Regions from separate parts of the Streptomyces sp. NPDC088254 genome, predicted to be linked through region 2. Evidence: riboswitches for the same ligand, from Rfam matches in the RefSeq annotation. Region 2 holds a riboswitch; the other holds the start of a gene.
What was found. A riboswitch is a leader RNA that binds a small molecule or an ion and turns the genes downstream of it on or off. The one in region 2 is predicted to bind cobalamin.

Region 1 (8,028 bases), on a different contig from region 2:
GCCCTGTCCGTAGTCGTTGACGACGAAGGCGCGGTCGTAGGAGTAGGTCGTCAGGATCTGGAACTCGGGCTCGGGGTGGCCGCCGCGCATCACGAAGACCTGCGGGAAGACGCCCATGTCCCAGATGACCGACAAGGTCGTGAGCATCACGATGATCGGCTTGAGGATGGGCAGGGTGACGTACCGGAAGACGCCCCACGAGCCCGCGCCGTCCAGCCGGGCGGCCTCCTCCAGCTCGGCGGGGACCTGGGTGAGACCGGCGCTCAGGGTGATCACCACGAAGGGCACGGCTCCCCACACCACCAAAAGCATGATCACGGCCAGGCCCTGCGGCCCGCTCGCGAACCAGTTGTGGCCGATCAGCTCGACACCGGGCAGCTTGCTGAGCAGGGCGTTGAGAATGCCGTAGTCGGCGTCGAAGAGCCACTTGAAGACGGTGGTGGCGACGATGATCGGCATGCCCCAGCTGGCCACCAGCGCGATGTTGACCAGGGTCTTCACCCAGCCGGAGACCCGCTGGAGCAGCAGCGCGATCAGCATGCCGGCGACCATCGTGAAGATCACGCAGCCGGCGGCGAAGACGATCGTGCGCACGACGACCTGCCAGAACTCCCCGTCGTCCAGCACGTTCGTGAAGTTGGCGAAGCCGACCGACTCCGCGGGCTGGAAGCCCCACAGCTGGGACTGCCCGAACTTCTGGAACGACAGGGTGACCAGGCGGACCAGCGGATAGCCCATGACGAGGGCGAGGACCAGCAGACAGGGTGCGAGCAGCAGCCAGGGAGCGGCGGCGCCGGACCGGCGTCCTGTGGGCGGCTGCTTGGCGACGGCCGGCGGTGGTGGCGCCTGGCGCGGCGGTGGCGCCTTGGCATGGGTGGTGGTGTCTGCGGCACTCATCGCGCGCTCCTCAGCGGTCCCTCGGTCGTACTGAGGCGGGGTCCCGCCCGCTGCCCGGCGGCGGGGCCCCGCTCTCGCCGGTCACTTCGTGTTGATGACCTTGTCGATGGCGGCGTCCGCCTCCTTCGCGGCCTCCTCGACCGTCTTCTTGCCGGTGCCGATGCTCTGGAGCATGGTCTGGAGGATCTGGGCCTTCTCGACCTGGCCCCAGCCGGGGGCCATCGGGACGAACCAGTTGGACTCGGCGGCGGTGGCCGGGACCGCCGTGGCCGCGTCGTTCTTCAGCGTGGCGAGGTCGGTCTTGTTGTTGGGCAGGTTGCCCTTGGCCATCAGGCCCTTCTGGCCGGCGGGTCCGGTGAAGGCGTTGATCCACTCGGCGGCGAGGGCCTGCGCGTCGGACTTCACCGGCACGGCGAGGTCGGAGCCGCCCAGGAAGACGGGGAGGTTCTTCCCGGACGGACCGGGCATCACGAAGTTCTCGAGGTTGCCCTTGAGCTTGCCGCTCTTGTCGTTCTCGGGGGCCTCCGCGGTCGCGCCCTCCCAGGCCGCGCCGAAGATCATGCCGGACTTGCCCTGGCCGTAGACGATGTGGCGGTCGGACTCGTCCTTGGTCTTGTCGCCGTGCATGTACCTGTCGACGACGTTCTTGAACTCGGTGAGGCCCTTGACGGACTCGGGTGAGGACAGGTTCGCCTTCCACTCGCCGCCCGACTCGACGGCGATCGAGCCGCCGGCGTCGTAGACGAAGGACATGGCCGCGTACCAGTCGCGGGTGGGCTGGTACCAGGCGCTGAACTTGCCGCCCTCCTTCTTCTGGAGTTTGTCCAGGGCGGCGGTCAGCTCGGCGTAGGTCCTGGGGGCGGCCTTGACTCCGGCGGAGGCGAAGAGGTCCTTGCGCCAGTTGCCGACGCGGCCGCCGGCGTAGTACGGGACGCCGTAGGTCTTGCCCTCGTAGGAGACCGAGGCCTTGAGGCCGTCCAGCCAGGCGGAGGAGTTGTCGAACGCGGAGGCGTCGAGCGGGGCGAAGGCTCCCTTGACCATGTAGCCGAGCATCTCGGTGTTGCCCATCTCGACCACGTCGGGGGCCTTGTCGGTGGCGAGGACCGCGTCGAGCTTGGCGTTCTTGTCGGGCCAGCCGTAGTACTCGTGGGTGATCTTCACACCGGGGTGCTTCTTCGCCACGGCGGCGTCGGCGGCCTTCACCAGGTCCGGCCAGTTGTTCTGGGCGTCGACCGTGAGCCAGACCGTCAGTTCGCCGGCCTCGGATCCCTTGTCCGCCCCGCTGTCCTTGCCGTCCCCGCACGCCGCGACGGAGACCGTCATGCCCGCGATGCAGATCGCGGCTGCCAGCTTGCGCTTCACGCCACCCTCCTCAGGGATGCTGCGAACCCCCCTGCCTCCCGTGGTGAACGTGGGGCCGGGACCTGGACCAATGGTGTAGACCAGTGCGCCGAGCCTGGCGCAGGCCCACAGCGGTGTCAAGGGTGGCGGAAAGGCGTTTGACCAGCCGTTATGGGACCTACATATGAAGGAACCTTTAAGTAAGAAGCCCTTGAAAACACGGCCCGCGTGGCATGCTGAGCCGCTAGACCACTTGCCGTATGGACTAGACCAGCAAGGGTCGCGACGGTATACAGAGGGATCACGGGGACGCGGCGCACGGGGCGGCGTCGCCGCATCACGATGCGACCCGCATCCGGAGCCGGAAGGCAGGCCATGAGCACCGACGTCAGCAGTGCGGAGAACGAGGGTGGGGCGACCGTCCGCACCGCGCGCGTGCCCAAGTACTACCGCCTGAAGAAGCACCTGCTCGACATGACGCAGACGCAGGAGCCCGGCACGCCGGTGCCGCCCGAGCGGACGCTCGCGGCCGAGTTCGACACCTCGCGCACGACCGTGCGCCAGGCCCTGCAGGAACTGGTCGTCGAGGGCCGGCTGGAGCGCATCCAGGGCAAGGGCACGTTCGTCGCCAAGCCCAAGGTCTCCCAGGCGCTGCAACTGACCTCCTACACCGAGGACATGCGCGCCCAGGGGCTCGAACCCACCTCGCAGCTCCTCGACATCGGCTACATCACCGCCGACGACACCCTCGCCGGCCTGCTCGACATCACCGCGGGCGGGCGCGTCCTGCGCATCGAGCGGCTGCGCATGGCCAACGGCGAGCCGATGGCGATCGAGACGACCCACCTGAGCGCGAAGCGCTTCCCGGCCCTGCGCCGCTCGCTCGTGAAGTACACGTCCCTGTACACCGCACTCGCCGAGGTCTACGACGTCCGTCTCGCCGAGGCCGAGGAGACCATCGAGACCTCCCTCGCCACACCGCGCGAGGCCGGTCTGCTCGGCACCGACGTGGGGCTGCCCATGCTGATGCTCTCCCGGCACTCCCTGGACAAGGAGGGCGAACCGGTGGAATGGGTGCGCTCGGTGTACCGGGGGGACCGCTACAAGTTCGTCGCACGGCTGAAGCGGCCGCAGGACTGACCGCGGGCGCAGCGGGAAGACTGGGACCGATATCCGGACGGGGTCTTCCGCTGGGCTTTATCCGTCACCTACATTGCCTGCGCGTTTGCACAGGTGATCAACAAGGGGACGGAGTGGCCTGAATGTCGGAAGCCCCAGAGGTGTCGAGAGGTCCGGTGGTGACGCCCGTGCGCGTCGTCATCGGTCTCTGCTTGTTCGCGCCCTTCGTGGCGATGCTGTGGGTCGGTTCTTACGCCAAAGTGGAACCGGCGGTCGCCGGGATCCCCTTCTTCTACTGGTACCAGATGCTGTGGGTGCTGATCTCCACCGCGCTCACGATGACCGCGTACAAGCTGTGGCAGCGTGACCAGCGCTCCCGCGGTGCCGGCAAGAGCCGGGACGGGGGTACGGCGAAGTGAACGACGGCGTGAACGGCGTCGCGCTCGCCGTCTTCATCTTCTTCTTCCTGGCCGTCACGGTCATGGGCTTCCTGGCCGCGCGCTGGCGCAAGGCCGAGAACGAGCACAGCCTCGACGAATGGGGCCTGGGCGGCCGGTCGTTCGGAACCTGGGTCACCTGGTTCCTGCTGGGCGGCGACCTGTACACCGCGTACACCTTCGTCGCCGTCCCGGCGGCGATCTACGCGGCGGGTGCGGCGGGCTTCTTCGCGGTGCCCTACACGATCCTGGTGTACCCGCTGATCTTCACCTTCCTGCCGCGGCTGTGGTCGGTGTCCCACAAGCACGGGTACGTGACGACCTCGGACTTCGTGCGCGGCCGGTTCGGCTCGAAGGGGCTGTCGCTGGCGGTCGCCCTGACCGGCATCCTCGCCACGATGCCGTACATCGCGCTCCAGCTCGTCGGCATCCAGGCCGTGCTGGACGTGATGGGCGTCGGCGGCGGCGAGGACACCAACTGGTTCGTCAAGGACCTGCCGTTGCTGATCGCGTTCGGCGTGCTGGCCGCGTACACCTACTCCTCGGGACTGCGGGCCCCGGCGCTCATCGCGTTCGTGAAGGACACGCTGATCTACATCGTCATCGCGGTGGCGATCATCTACATCCCGATCAAACTGGGCGGTTTCGACGAGGTGTTCGCCAGGGCGGGCGACGCGTTCAGCCAGACCAACCCCGCGACCGGCAAGCCGCGCGGGGCCCTGGCGCCGGCCGAGGCGGGCCAGTGGACGTACGCCACGCTGGCCTTGGGCTCCGCGCTGGCGCTGTTCATGTACCCGCACTCGATCACCGCGACGCTGTCCTCGCGCAGCCGTGAGGTGATCCGGCGCAACACCACGATCCTGCCGCTGTACTCCCTGATGCTCGGGCTGCTCGCACTGCTGGGCTTCATGGCCATCGCGGCCGGCGTCAAGGTCACCAACGGGCAGCTGGCGATCCCGCAGTTGTTCGAGGACATGTTCCCGGACTGGTTCGCGGGCGTGGCCTTCGCGGCGATCGGCATCGGCGCGCTGGTCCCGGCGGCCATCATGTCGATCGCGGCGGCGAACCTGTTCACCCGCAACATCTACAAGGACTTCATCAAGCCGGACGCCACACCGAAGGAGGAGACGCGGGTCTCCAAGATCGTGTCCCTGCTGGTGAAGGTGGGCGCGCTGGTCTTCGTCCTCACCATGGACAAGACGGTCGCCATCAACTTCCAGCTGCTGGGCGGCATCTGGATCCTGCAGACCTTCCCGGCCCTGGTCGGCGGTCTGTTCACCCGCTGGTTCCACCGGTGGGCGCTGCTCGCCGGCTGGGCGGTGGGCATGGTCTACGGCACCCTCGCCGCGTACGGCGTCGCCTCCCCGACGCAGAAGCACTTCGGCGGCTCCGCCAAGGAGATCCCCGGCATCGGCGAGATCGGCTACATCGGTCTGACGGCGTTCGTGCTCAACGTCGTCGTCACGGTGGTCCTGACGTTCGCCCTGAAGGCTGTGAAGGCCCCCGACGGCGTCGACGAGACGTCCCCGGCGGACTACACGGCGGACGCGGGCGACCCGGGCGTGCAGGTGGAGCTCCCGCCGGCGACGGCGGGTACGAGCCACTGACGCGGGGCGAGCGCCCCCGCCCCGGCAGCGGCGCCGGGGCGGGGGCGCTCGCCTTCTCCGGTCCCGCCGGAATCCGCACGCCACCTGGACCGGATCACTCTCCTCACCTGCCGGCTGACGCTCTGGAGCCGCCGCGACACAACATCTGGGGGTGGCGTGGCGGGTGAGCACAAGATGTATGCTCGTGCTCGCTGTCGCCGCAGGGGAATCCGGTGCGAATCCGGAACTGTCCCGCAACGGTGTACTCGTGCATCACCGCACGCCAGTCCAGTCCGAGGACCTGCCGGCAGCGCGTCCGGCCCATCCGGTCCGGACGCCCGACGTCCGGGCCTCGCGGAGTGGGCCGGTGGACGCGACGCCGTGCGCGCTCGCGTGCTGCCCCTGCCCTCCGCCAGGCCCCGCCGAGCGAGGGAGAGCCCCACGTGACCATCGCGCCAGCCGGTCCGGCTTCAGCAGTCACCCCCGTGGAGGACGACGGTCCCGGCGCCGCACTGCTGCGGACCCTGACCGAGCTGACCGCCGACCTGCCCGCCGCCGACCCCGGACGGGTCGCCGCCGCCGCACTGCGCGGCCGCTCCGCCCGGGGCAGCCACGAGGAGGTCCTCGCGGAGCTGCGCGAACTGGCCACGGAGGCCGCCGCGGGCCTGATCTCCGAGGACCCCGCCTACTCCCGGCTGGCCGCCCGGCTGCTGACCATCGGCATCCGCGCCGAGGCCGCCTCACAGGGCGTCACCTCGTTCACCGAGTCCATCGCCGTGGGCCACCGCGAGGGCCTGATCGCCGACCGCACCGCCGAGTTCGCCCGCCTCCACGGCCGCCGCCTCGACGCGCTGGTCGACACGGAGGCCGACGACCGCTTCGGCTACTTCGGGCTGCGCACCCTGCACAGCCGCTACCTGCTGCGCCACCCGATCACCCGCAAGGTCGTCGAGACGCCCCAGCACTTCCTGCTGCGCGTCGCCGCCGGTCTCGCCGAGGACGACACCCCCCGCTCGGTCGACGAAGTCGCCGCGCTGTACGGCCTGATGAGCCGCCTCGACTATCTGCCGTCCTCCCCCACCCTCTTCAACTCCGGTACGCGGCACCCCCAGATGTCGTCCTGCTACCTCCTCGACTCCCCGCTGGACGAGCTGGACTCCATCTACGACCGGTACCACCAGGTCGCCCGCCTCTCCAAGCACGCCGGCGGCATCGGGCTGTCGTACTCCCGCATCCGCTCCCGGGGTTCGCTGATCCGCGGCACCAACGGGCACTCCAACGGCATCGTCCCGTTCCTGAAGACGCTGGACGCGTCGGTCGCCGCCGTGAACCAGGGCGGCCGGCGCAAGGGCGCGGCGGCGGTCTACCTGGAGACCTGGCACTCCGACATCGAGGAGTTCCTGGAGCTGCGGGACAACACCGGTGAGGACGCCCGCCGTACGCACAATCTCAACCTGGCGCACTGGATCCCGGACGAGTTCATGCGCCGTGTGAACGCGGACGCCGAGTGGTCGCTGTTCTCCCCCGCCGACGTGCCGGAGCTGGTCGACCTGTGGGGCGATGAGTTCGACGCCGCCTACCGCAAGGCCGAGGCGGAGGGTCTGGCGAAGAAGACCATTCCGGCCCGCGAGCTGTACGGCCGGATGATGCGCACCCTCGCGCAGACCGGCAACGGGTGGATGACCTTCAAGGACGCCGCCAACCGCACCGCCAACCAGACGGCCGAGCCGGGGCACGTCGTGCACTCCTCCAACCTGTGCACGGAGATCCTGGAGGTCACCGACGACGGGGAGACGGCGGTCTGCAACCTGGGGTCGGTCAACCTGGGCGCGTTCGTCGACACGGCGACCGGCGACATCGACTGGGAGCGGCTGGACGGCACCGTCCGCACGGCGGTCACCTTCCTCGACCGCGTCGTCGACATCAACTTCTACCCCACCGAGCAGGCGGGCCGCTCCAACGCCCGCTGGCGTCCGGTGGGCCTGGGCGCGATGGGCCTCCAGGACGTCTTCTTCAAGCTGCGGCTGCCCTTCGACTCCCCCGAGGCCAAGGCGCTCTCCACGCGCATCGCCGAGCGGATCATGCTCGCCGCGTACGAGGCCTCCGCCGACCTCGCCGAGCGGAACGGCCCGCTGCCCGCCTGGGACAAGACCCGCGCGGCACGCGGGGTGCTGCACCCCGACCACTACGGCGTGGAGTTCACCTGGCCGGAGCGCTGGGCGGCCCTGCGCGAGCGGATCGCCTCCGTCGGCATGCGCAACTCCCTGCTGCTCGCCATCGCGCCGACCGCGACGATCGCCTCGATCGCGGGCGTCTACGAGTGCATCGAGCCGCAGGTGTCCAACCTGTTCAAGCGCGAGACGCTGTCCGGCGAGTTCCTGCAGGTCAACTCCTACCTGGTGCAGGACCTCAAGGCGCTGGGCGTCTGGGACGCCCGCACACGTGAGGCGCTGCGCGAGTCGGGCGGCTCGGTGCAGGACTTCGCGTGGATCCCGGCCGACGTGCGCGCCCTGTACCGCACGGCGTGGGAGATCCCGCAACGCGGCCTGATCGACATGGCCGCCGCCCGCACCCCGTACCTGGACCAGGCGCAGTCGCTGAACCTGTTCCTGGAGACGCCGACGATCGGCAAGCTCTCCTCGATGTAC
Region 2 (8,028 bases):
GCGGAACGCCTGCTGAACCCCAAGCCGGCGACGGCCACGAGCGGCCGCGCGGTTCCGGCCGCGCACTGATTCCTTCCGGACAACAGAGGGCCCTTCGGAACCATCCGGGGGCCCTCTGGCGTTCTCCGGACACCGAGTCCGACGGAAGAGCGACTACGACTCGATGTTCAGCCCGACCCGACGCGGACCACCCGGCCGATGAGCGGAGGAACCGAGTGGCCAAAACCCCCCAGCCGCGCCACATTACCCTCGGCGGCCGTGACGCGGTCGCCCTCACCCGGGAGGAATTCGACCAACTGATCGCCAGCCGACGGCAGATCGGCGGCCAGAGCGCCCGGGTACGAGTCCTCGCCCAGCAGGCCAAACGCACCGAACGGCTGCTCCACGACCTGGAAGCACTGATCGCCTCACAGGGGGAGGACTGCAGCGGGCAGGTCCACACATCGTCGACGCCCTGTGCCGAAAGTCCGTCCGCCCAGACGAGCGCCGCTGGTTCCTGCCTGCGCTGCGAGCTGGCGGCGTTGCTACGCCGTCACCGGGATCCGGCGTCCTGAACACTGGTGACCGAGTCCTAGTTGACGTCCGGCTCGCCCAAGGGACGCCCGAGCCGCAGATTCCAGCGCCCGGCCCGGCCGCTGAGCTCGGTCACCGTAAGGGGTGGCACATCGAGGCGCCAGAAGACAGCGGCGGGTACGTCCAACGCTTGGGTGATCGCCGCCCGCACCACCTCCGGCTCGACCACAGCGAGCACACGACCCTCGACAGCCGCCGCTTCCTCCAGCCACCGCCCGACTTTCCCGCACAGGACTCGTACGGACTCACCCCCGTGCGGTGCGCTCCCCGGGTCGGTGAGCCAGAGGGCCACGGCTTCCGGCTCGGCAGCCGCCACCGCCTCCAGTGTGCGGCCTCGCCAGCGGCCCACATCCAGTCCGTCCAGCTCCGGCGTCTCCACGCCGTCGAGGCCGAGCGCAGTCGCCGTCTCCCGACAGCGCACACTCGGGGACACCACCACACGCGCCGCCACGGGCAGTGACCCGGCGGCCTCACGGGCGCGGGCCGCGCCGCTGTCGTCGATCGAGTCCCCGTCGTAGAACCGCGCCCTCCGCAGTGATGGGCTCGTGGCGGGTGAGACGAAGGTGACGCGGCTGGTCACGCGGCTGCTCCTGCTCTCGATGTCATGGGTCGTGGGTGTCCACCACGCGGGACCGGAGCAGTGGGCGGTGCCCACGGCCGAGTAGGGATACGCGGCTGCCGGCGTCCCTGCGTGGCGGAGCCATCAGGGCCGGGGCGCACATGGCACCCCGGCCCAGTGAAGTGTCCGGTCAGGTCACGCGTCCGGCAACTCCCCGCGGACGGTGCGGGCGGCGGCGACCAGGTTCTCCAGGGAGGCGCGGGTCTCGGGCCAGCCTCGGGTCTTCAGACCGCAGTCCGGGTTGACCCAGAGCCGTTCGGCGGGAATGGCCTTCAGCCCCGTGCGCAGCAGGTCGGCGGCCTCCTCGGCGCTCGGGACGCGGGGGGAGTGGATGTCGTAGACACCGGGCCCGGCCTCGCGCGGGTAGCCGTGCGCGGCGAGCTCGCGGGCGACCTGCATGTGGGAGCGGGCGGCCTCCAGACTGATGACGTCGGCGTCGAGGTCGTCGATGGCCCGGACGATGTCACCGAACTCGGCGTAGCACATGTGGGTGTGGATCTGCGTGTCCGGGCGCACCCCGCCGGTCGTCAGCCGGAAGGCTTCCGTCGCCCACTCCAGGTAGGCCGGACGGCCGGCGGCGCGCAGCGGCAGGGTCTCGCGCAGTGCCGGCTCGTCCACCTGGATCACCGAGGTGCCCGCCGCCTCCAGATCATTGACCTCGTCGCGCAGGGCGAGGGCGACCTGGCGGGCGGTGTCGGCGAGGGGCTGGTCGTCGCGGACGAAGGACCAGGCGAGCATGGTGACCGGGCCGGTGAGCATGCCCTTGACCGGCCGGTCGGTGAGGGACTGGGCGTACGTCGTCCAGCGCACGGTCATCGGCTCGGGGCGGAAGATGTCGCCGGCGAGGATCGGCGGGCGGACGTAGCGGGTGCCGTAGGACTGGACCCAGCCGTGCTGCGTGGCGAGGTAGCCGGTGAGCTGCTCGGCGAAGTACTGGACCATGTCGTTGCGTTCGGCCTCGCCATGTACGAGGACGTCCAGGCCGGTCTTCTCCTGGAAGGAGATCACCTCATGGATCTCGGCCTTGATCCGTTCCTCGTAACCGGCCGTGTTCAGGCGGCCGGCACGCAGGTCGGCCCTCGCCATGCGCAGTTCGTCCGTCTGCGGGAAGGACCCGATGGTCGTGGTCGGGAGGAGGGGCAGGCGGAGGTGGGCGCGCTGGGCCGCGGCGCGTTCGGCGTAGGGCTGGGCGCGGCGGACGTCGGCCTCGGTGACCGCGGCGGCACGGGAGCGCACGGCCGGGTCGTGGGTGATGGGCGAGCCTGCCCGGGAGGCCAGGTCGGCGCGGTTGGCGGCCAGTTCGGCGGTGATCGTGCCGGTGCCCTGGGCGAGGCCCCTGGCGAGGGTGACGACCTCGCGCGTCTTCTGCCGGGCGAAGGCGAGCCAGCGCAGGATCTGCGGCTCGATGTCCCGTTCCGCGGTGGCGTCGAGGGGGACGTGCAGCAGGGAGCAGGATGCGGAGACGTCGACGTGTTCGGCCAGCCCCAGCAGGGTGCCCAGGGTGGACAGGGACTTGGACAGGTCGTTGACCCAGATGTTGCGGCCGTTGACGACGCCGGCGACCAGCCGTTTGCCTGGCAGGCCGCCGACGGCGGCGAGGTCGTCCAGGTTGGCGGCGGCGGCCTCGGTGAAGTCCAGCGCCAGGCCCTCGACCGGGGCTTTGGCGAGTACCGGCAGAGCCTCGCCGAGCCGGTCGAAGTAGGAGGCGACCAGCAGCTTGGGCCGGTCGGTGAGGAGGCCGAGGTCGCGGTAGGCGCGGCCGGCCGCGTTGAGTTCGGCCGGGGTGCGGTCCTGGACGAGGGCTGGCTCGTCCAGCTGGACCCACTCCGCGCCCTCGGCCCGCAGGTCGGCGAGGATCTCGGCGTACACCGGCAGCAGGCGGTCCAGCAGGGTGAGCGGCTGGAAGTCGGCTGGTACGCCGGGTGCGGGCTTGGCCAGCAGGAGATAGGTGACCGGACCGACCAGCACGGGGCGGGCGGTGAGGCCCAGGGCCAGGGCCTCCTTCAGCTCGGCGACCTGCTTGGTCGCATCGGCGGCGAACACGGTGTCGGGGCCGAGTTCGGGGACCAGGTAGTGGTAGTTGGTGTCGAACCACTTGGTCATCTCCAGTGGCGCGACGTTCTGGGAGCCGCGGGCCATGGCGAAGTAGCCGTCGAGCGGGTCGGCGGCGACCGCGTCCCGGTGGCGGGCGGGGATGGCGCCGACCATGACGGTGGTGTCCAGGACGTGGTCGTAGTACGAGAAGTCGCCGGTGGGCACTTCGTCGATGCCGGCTTCGGCGAGCTGCCGCCAGTTCGCGCGGCGCAGATCGGCGGCGGTGGCGTGGAGGGCGCCGACGTTGACGCGGCCGTTCCAGTAGCCCTCGATCGCCTTCTTCAGTTCCCGGTGCTGTCCCTGGCGGGGGTAGCCGTACACGGTGGCCCGTGCTGCCGCGGCTGCGGGCTTGGTGGTCACGGAGATCTCCTTCGCGAGATGAATCCCTGAGATCCCGGGGACGGGACGAGAGCGCGAAGGGGTGACGGAACCGGACGGGTACGACGCGCGCGGCGCGGCGCGGTCCTCCGCCTGGTATGTCGCCGACCCGCCCTCGAGGTCACCGGGATATCCGCGCACGAGTGGTTCGGGCGCGGGCAGGTGGCAGGTCTTCGGACTCGCGGGCACGTCTGGTCGTACGAAGTCGTACGAGACACCTACTGGCCGTCGCTTCCCAGGCCCTCCTCGGACCCAGTGCGTATGACGGCGGTCGTTCCCGCTCACCGCTGCGGGGCAGTCCCGGATTCCCACCGGGTTCCCTCTTACGACGCATCCCGCCTGGCGGACGGGGCGAACCAGCTGCATCGGCCAGCTTACGGGGTCGCCGCGGGGGAAAAGAGCGGAACGTCCATCATTCGGACGGTGCGGCGGACGACGTTGCGTAGGCGGGACCACAGGGCGGGAAGCCCGCCCGCACGCGCGCTTCCCGCCCTTCCCCGCTCACGCCGTCCGGGGACCCTCACCCCTGCGGCGGCGCGGGCCCCTCGGCCCGTGTCGTACCGGGCCCTCAGACCCGGTCGTAGGTGTGGAAGCCGCGGCCGGTCTTCCTGCCGAGCAGTCCCGCCTCCACCATCCGCTGGAGCAGCGGCGGCGGCGCGTAGAGGGGCTCCCGGAACTCGTCGTAGAGCGACTCGGCGATCGAGGCGACGGTGTCCAGTCCGATCAGGTCCGCGAGCCTCAGTGGGCCCATGGGGTGGGCGCAGCCCAGCTCCATGCCGGTGTCGATACCGGCGGCCGTGGCGAAGCCTGACTCTGCCATGCGGATCGCGGACAGCAGGTAGGGGATGAGCAGTGCGTTGACGACGAAGCCGGCCCGGTCCTGGGACCGGATGACGGTCTTGCCGAGCGCGCGGGCCGCGAAGTGCTCGACCGTGGCGGTCGTGTCGGCCGATGTGTGCAGCGAGGTCACGACCTCCACCAGCGGCAGCACGGGGACAGGGTTGAAGAAGTGCAGTCCCACGACCCGGTCCGCACGGCTCGTGGCCATGCCGAGCCGCATGATCGGCAGGGAGGAGGTGTTGGTGGCGAGGACGGCGGCAGGGTCCTCGATGATCTTGTCGAGAGCGGCGAACACCTCAGTCTTGGCGTCCGGGTTCTCCACCACGGCTTCCACGACGAGCTGCCGATCGGCCAGGTCTTCGAGATCACCGGTGAAGACGAGCCGGGTGAAGGCGTCCTGTGCAGCGGACTCCTCCAGCTTGCCGCGCCGTAGGGCGCGGTCCAGCGAGGCCGCCACCCGGTCCCGCGCGGCACGGGCCGCGACGGCGTCGACCTCGCACACCACCGTGTCGAGCCCGGCCCGTGCGCAGACCTCGGCGATGCCGGCGCCCATCTGACCGCCGCCCACAATGCCGACGCGCCGGATCTCCCCGCTCATGCCCCGGCCTCCGTCCGGCGCACGATGTGCCGCGTGTAGGCGTCAGGGGTGAAGAAGAGCGGCAACTCACCGGACAGCGCGGTACGTTCGAAGAGCGCGCGCGCCTCCTGGACGGGCGCCCAGGGATACGCGGCGCCGAGCGCGACGGCCTCGTCGTCGAGCAGCCCGAGGACCGTCTCCCGGTCGATCACCCGGTGCCGTAGCCACTGCCAGATCTGCACGCGGGCGATCTCGGCGGTGGCCGCGTCCTCCATGAGCCCGTCCAGGGCGACGGCACCCTGGCCGCGCAGCCAGGCGGCGAAGTAGCGCAGGGCGACGGCGATGTTGGTGCGGACGCCCTCGGCGGTCGGCGGACTGCTGATGCGCCGCACGGACAGCAGGTCGGCCGCCGTCACCTCCACGTCGTCGCGCGTCCGGTCGATCTGATGGGGGCGTGCGCCGAGCACGTCGTCGAAGACCGCACGGCAGACGGGGACCAGGCCGGGGTGGGCGACCCAGGAGCCGTCGAAGCCGTCCTCCGCCTCGCGCTCCTTGTCCAGCCGGACCTTGGCCAGTGCGGCCTCGTGGGCGGCCGGGTCCTTGTCCGGTACCTGTGCCGCCATGCCGCCGATGGCGTGTGCGCCGCGCTTGTGGCAGGTGCGGACGAGGAGTTCGGTGTAGGCGCGCATGAACGGCGCGGTCATCGTGACCTTGGCGCGGTCGGGCAGCAGGAAGTCGGTACGGTGCCCGAAGGTCTTGATCACGCTGAACAGGTAGTCCCAACGCCCCGCGTTCAGGCCGGCGCTGTGCTCACGCAGCTCGTAGAGGATCTCCTCCATCTCGAACGCAGCGGTGATCGTCTCGATGAGAACGGTGGCGCGGACGGTTCCACGGGGGATGCCGAGCAGTTCCTGTGCGGTGACGAAGATGTCGTTCCAGAGCCTGGCCTCGTAGCGGTTCTCCAGCTTGGGCAGGTAGAAGTACGGGCCGTGGCCTGCATCGATCTGCCGCTGGGCGCAGTGGAAGAAGTACAGGCCGAAGTCGACCAGCGCGGCGGGCACGGGGCGGCCGTCGTACTCCAGGTGCTCCTCGTCGAGGTGCCAACCGCGCGGCCGTACGACGATGGTGGCGAGCTGTTCGCCGAGCCGGTACTCCTTGCCCCCGGGTGTGGTGAAGTCGATGCGGCGCTCTATGGCGTCGAGCAGGTTCAGCTGGCCGCCGATGACGTTGTTCCAGGTGGGTGCGGTGGCGTCCTCGAAGTCGGCCATCCAGACTTTGGCCCCGGAGTTGAGGGCGTTGACCGTCATCCGGCGGTCCGGCGGGCCGGTGATCTCGACGCGGCGGTCGGTCAGCCCGGGGGCGGCTGGTGCGACCCGCCAGGACGGGTCGGCACGGATGGCGGAGGTGACCATCGGGAAGTCGAGCGGGGAGCCCGAGGCCAGGCGCAGGACCTGCCGGCGGCGTTCCCTCATCAGGTCCGTCCGGCGTGTACCGACGGCCGCGGCCAGGCGACCCAGGAAGTCCAGGGCGGCGGGCGTGAGGATCTCGTCGTGGCGGTCACCCGCGGGTGCGAGGACGCGGACGTGGTGGGTCAGGGCACTGGTGGACATCGCTTCTCCTGCGAGCAGGGCGGAGTGGGAGGGAGGGTACGGGGAGCGGGGGCCGGACGGGGACGGTCGTACGTCCCCCGCTCATCAGGGCAGACCAGGCAGATCCCGAGGGCCGGCCTAGTGGAACTGCTCCTCCTCCGTGGAACCGGCCAGCGCGGTCGTCGAGGAGGCGGGGTTGACGGCCGTGGACACCAGGTCGAAGTAGCCGGTGCCGACCTCGCGCTGGTGCTTGACGGCGGTGAAGCCGTGGGCCTGGGCGGCGAACTCCCGCTCCTGGAGGTCGACATAGGCGGTCATGCCGTGCTCGGCGTAGCCGCGGGCGAGGTCGAACATGCCGTGGTTGAGGGAATGGAAGCCGGCCAGAGTGATGAACTGGAAGCGATAGCCCATCGCACCCAACTCCCTCTGGAACTTCGCGATCTGGTCATCGTCCAGGGCCGCCTTCCAGTTGAAGGAGGGCGAGCAGTTGTACGCCAGCATCTGGTCCGGGTACTGCGCATGGATCGCCTCGGCGAACTCGCGGGCCTGCGCCAGGTCCGGCGTACCCGTCTCGACCCAGATCAGGTCGGCGTACGGGGCGTAGGCCAGGCCGCGGGCGATCACGGGTGCCATGCCGTTGCGGACCCGGTAGAAGCCCTCGGCGGTGCGTTCCCCGGTGACGAACTCGGCGTCGCGCTCGTCGACGTCGGTCGTGAGCAGGTTCGCGGCGAGGGCGTCGGTGCGGGCGATGATGACCGTGGGCACATCGGCGATGTCGGCCGCGAGGCGGGCCGCGTTGAGGGTGCGGATGTGCTGGGAGGTCGGCACCAAAACCTTGCCGCCGAGGTGGCCGCACTTCTTCTCCGAGGCCAGCTGGTCCTCGTAGTGGATGCCGGCCGCACCGGCCGCGATCATCGCCTTCGTCAGCTCGAAGGCGTTCAGCGGACCACCGAAACCGGCCTCGGCGTCGGCGACGATCGGCGCCAGCCAGTCCGTGGTGTCGCCGGTGTTCTCGGCGGTGGCGATCTGGTCGGCGCGCAGGAGTGCGTTGTTGATCCGGCGGACCACCTGGGGAACGGAGTTGGCGGGGTAGAGGCTCTGGTCGGGGTAGGTGTGGCCGGCCTGGTTGGCGTCGGCGGCGACTTGCCAGCCGGACAGGTAGATGGCCTGCAGACCGGCCTTGACCTGCTGGACCGCCTGGCCACCGGTCAGGGCGCCGAGCGCGTGGATGTAGTCCCGCTCGTGCAACTGGCGCCACAGCCGCTCGGCGCCGCGCCGGGCCAGGGTGTGCTCCTCGCGGACGCTGCCGGAGAGCCGGACGACGTCGTCGGCGCTGTAGGTGCGCTCGATGCCCTGCC

Region 1: linked by a shared signal. The riboswitch ahead of ACIOC0_RS33470 (ribonucleoside-diphosphate reductase subunit alpha) and the one ahead of metE (5-methyltetrahydropteroyltriglutamate--homocysteine S-methyltransferase) in region 2 are both predicted to bind cobalamin.

The regions. Positions count from the first base shown of each region.
Region 1 covers NZ_JBIURQ010000013.1:178,402-186,429, forward strand. The annotation lists gene ACIOC0_RS33445 (carbohydrate ABC transporter permease) at 1-897, opposite strand, end outside; gene ACIOC0_RS33450 (extracellular solute-binding protein) at 979-2,259, opposite strand; gene ACIOC0_RS33455 (GntR family transcriptional regulator) at 2,614-3,378, shown strand; gene ACIOC0_RS33460 (DUF3311 domain-containing protein) at 3,501-3,776, shown strand; gene mctP (monocarboxylate uptake permease MctP) at 3,773-5,401, shown strand; cobalamin riboswitch at 5,567-5,704, shown strand; gene ACIOC0_RS33470 (ribonucleoside-diphosphate reductase subunit alpha) at 5,824-8,028, shown strand, end outside.
Region 2 covers NZ_JBIURQ010000001.1:731,649-739,676, forward strand. The annotation lists gene ACIOC0_RS03360 (CbtA family protein) at 1-69, shown strand, start outside; gene ACIOC0_RS03365 (hypothetical protein) at 216-554, shown strand; gene ACIOC0_RS03370 (histidine phosphatase family protein) at 572-1,153, opposite strand; gene metE (5-methyltetrahydropteroyltriglutamate--homocysteine S-methyltransferase) at 1,328-3,646, opposite strand; cobalamin riboswitch at 3,811-4,040, opposite strand; gene ACIOC0_RS03380 (3-hydroxybutyryl-CoA dehydrogenase) at 4,233-5,102, opposite strand; gene aceB (malate synthase A) at 5,099-6,691, opposite strand; gene aceA (isocitrate lyase) at 6,809-8,028, opposite strand, start outside.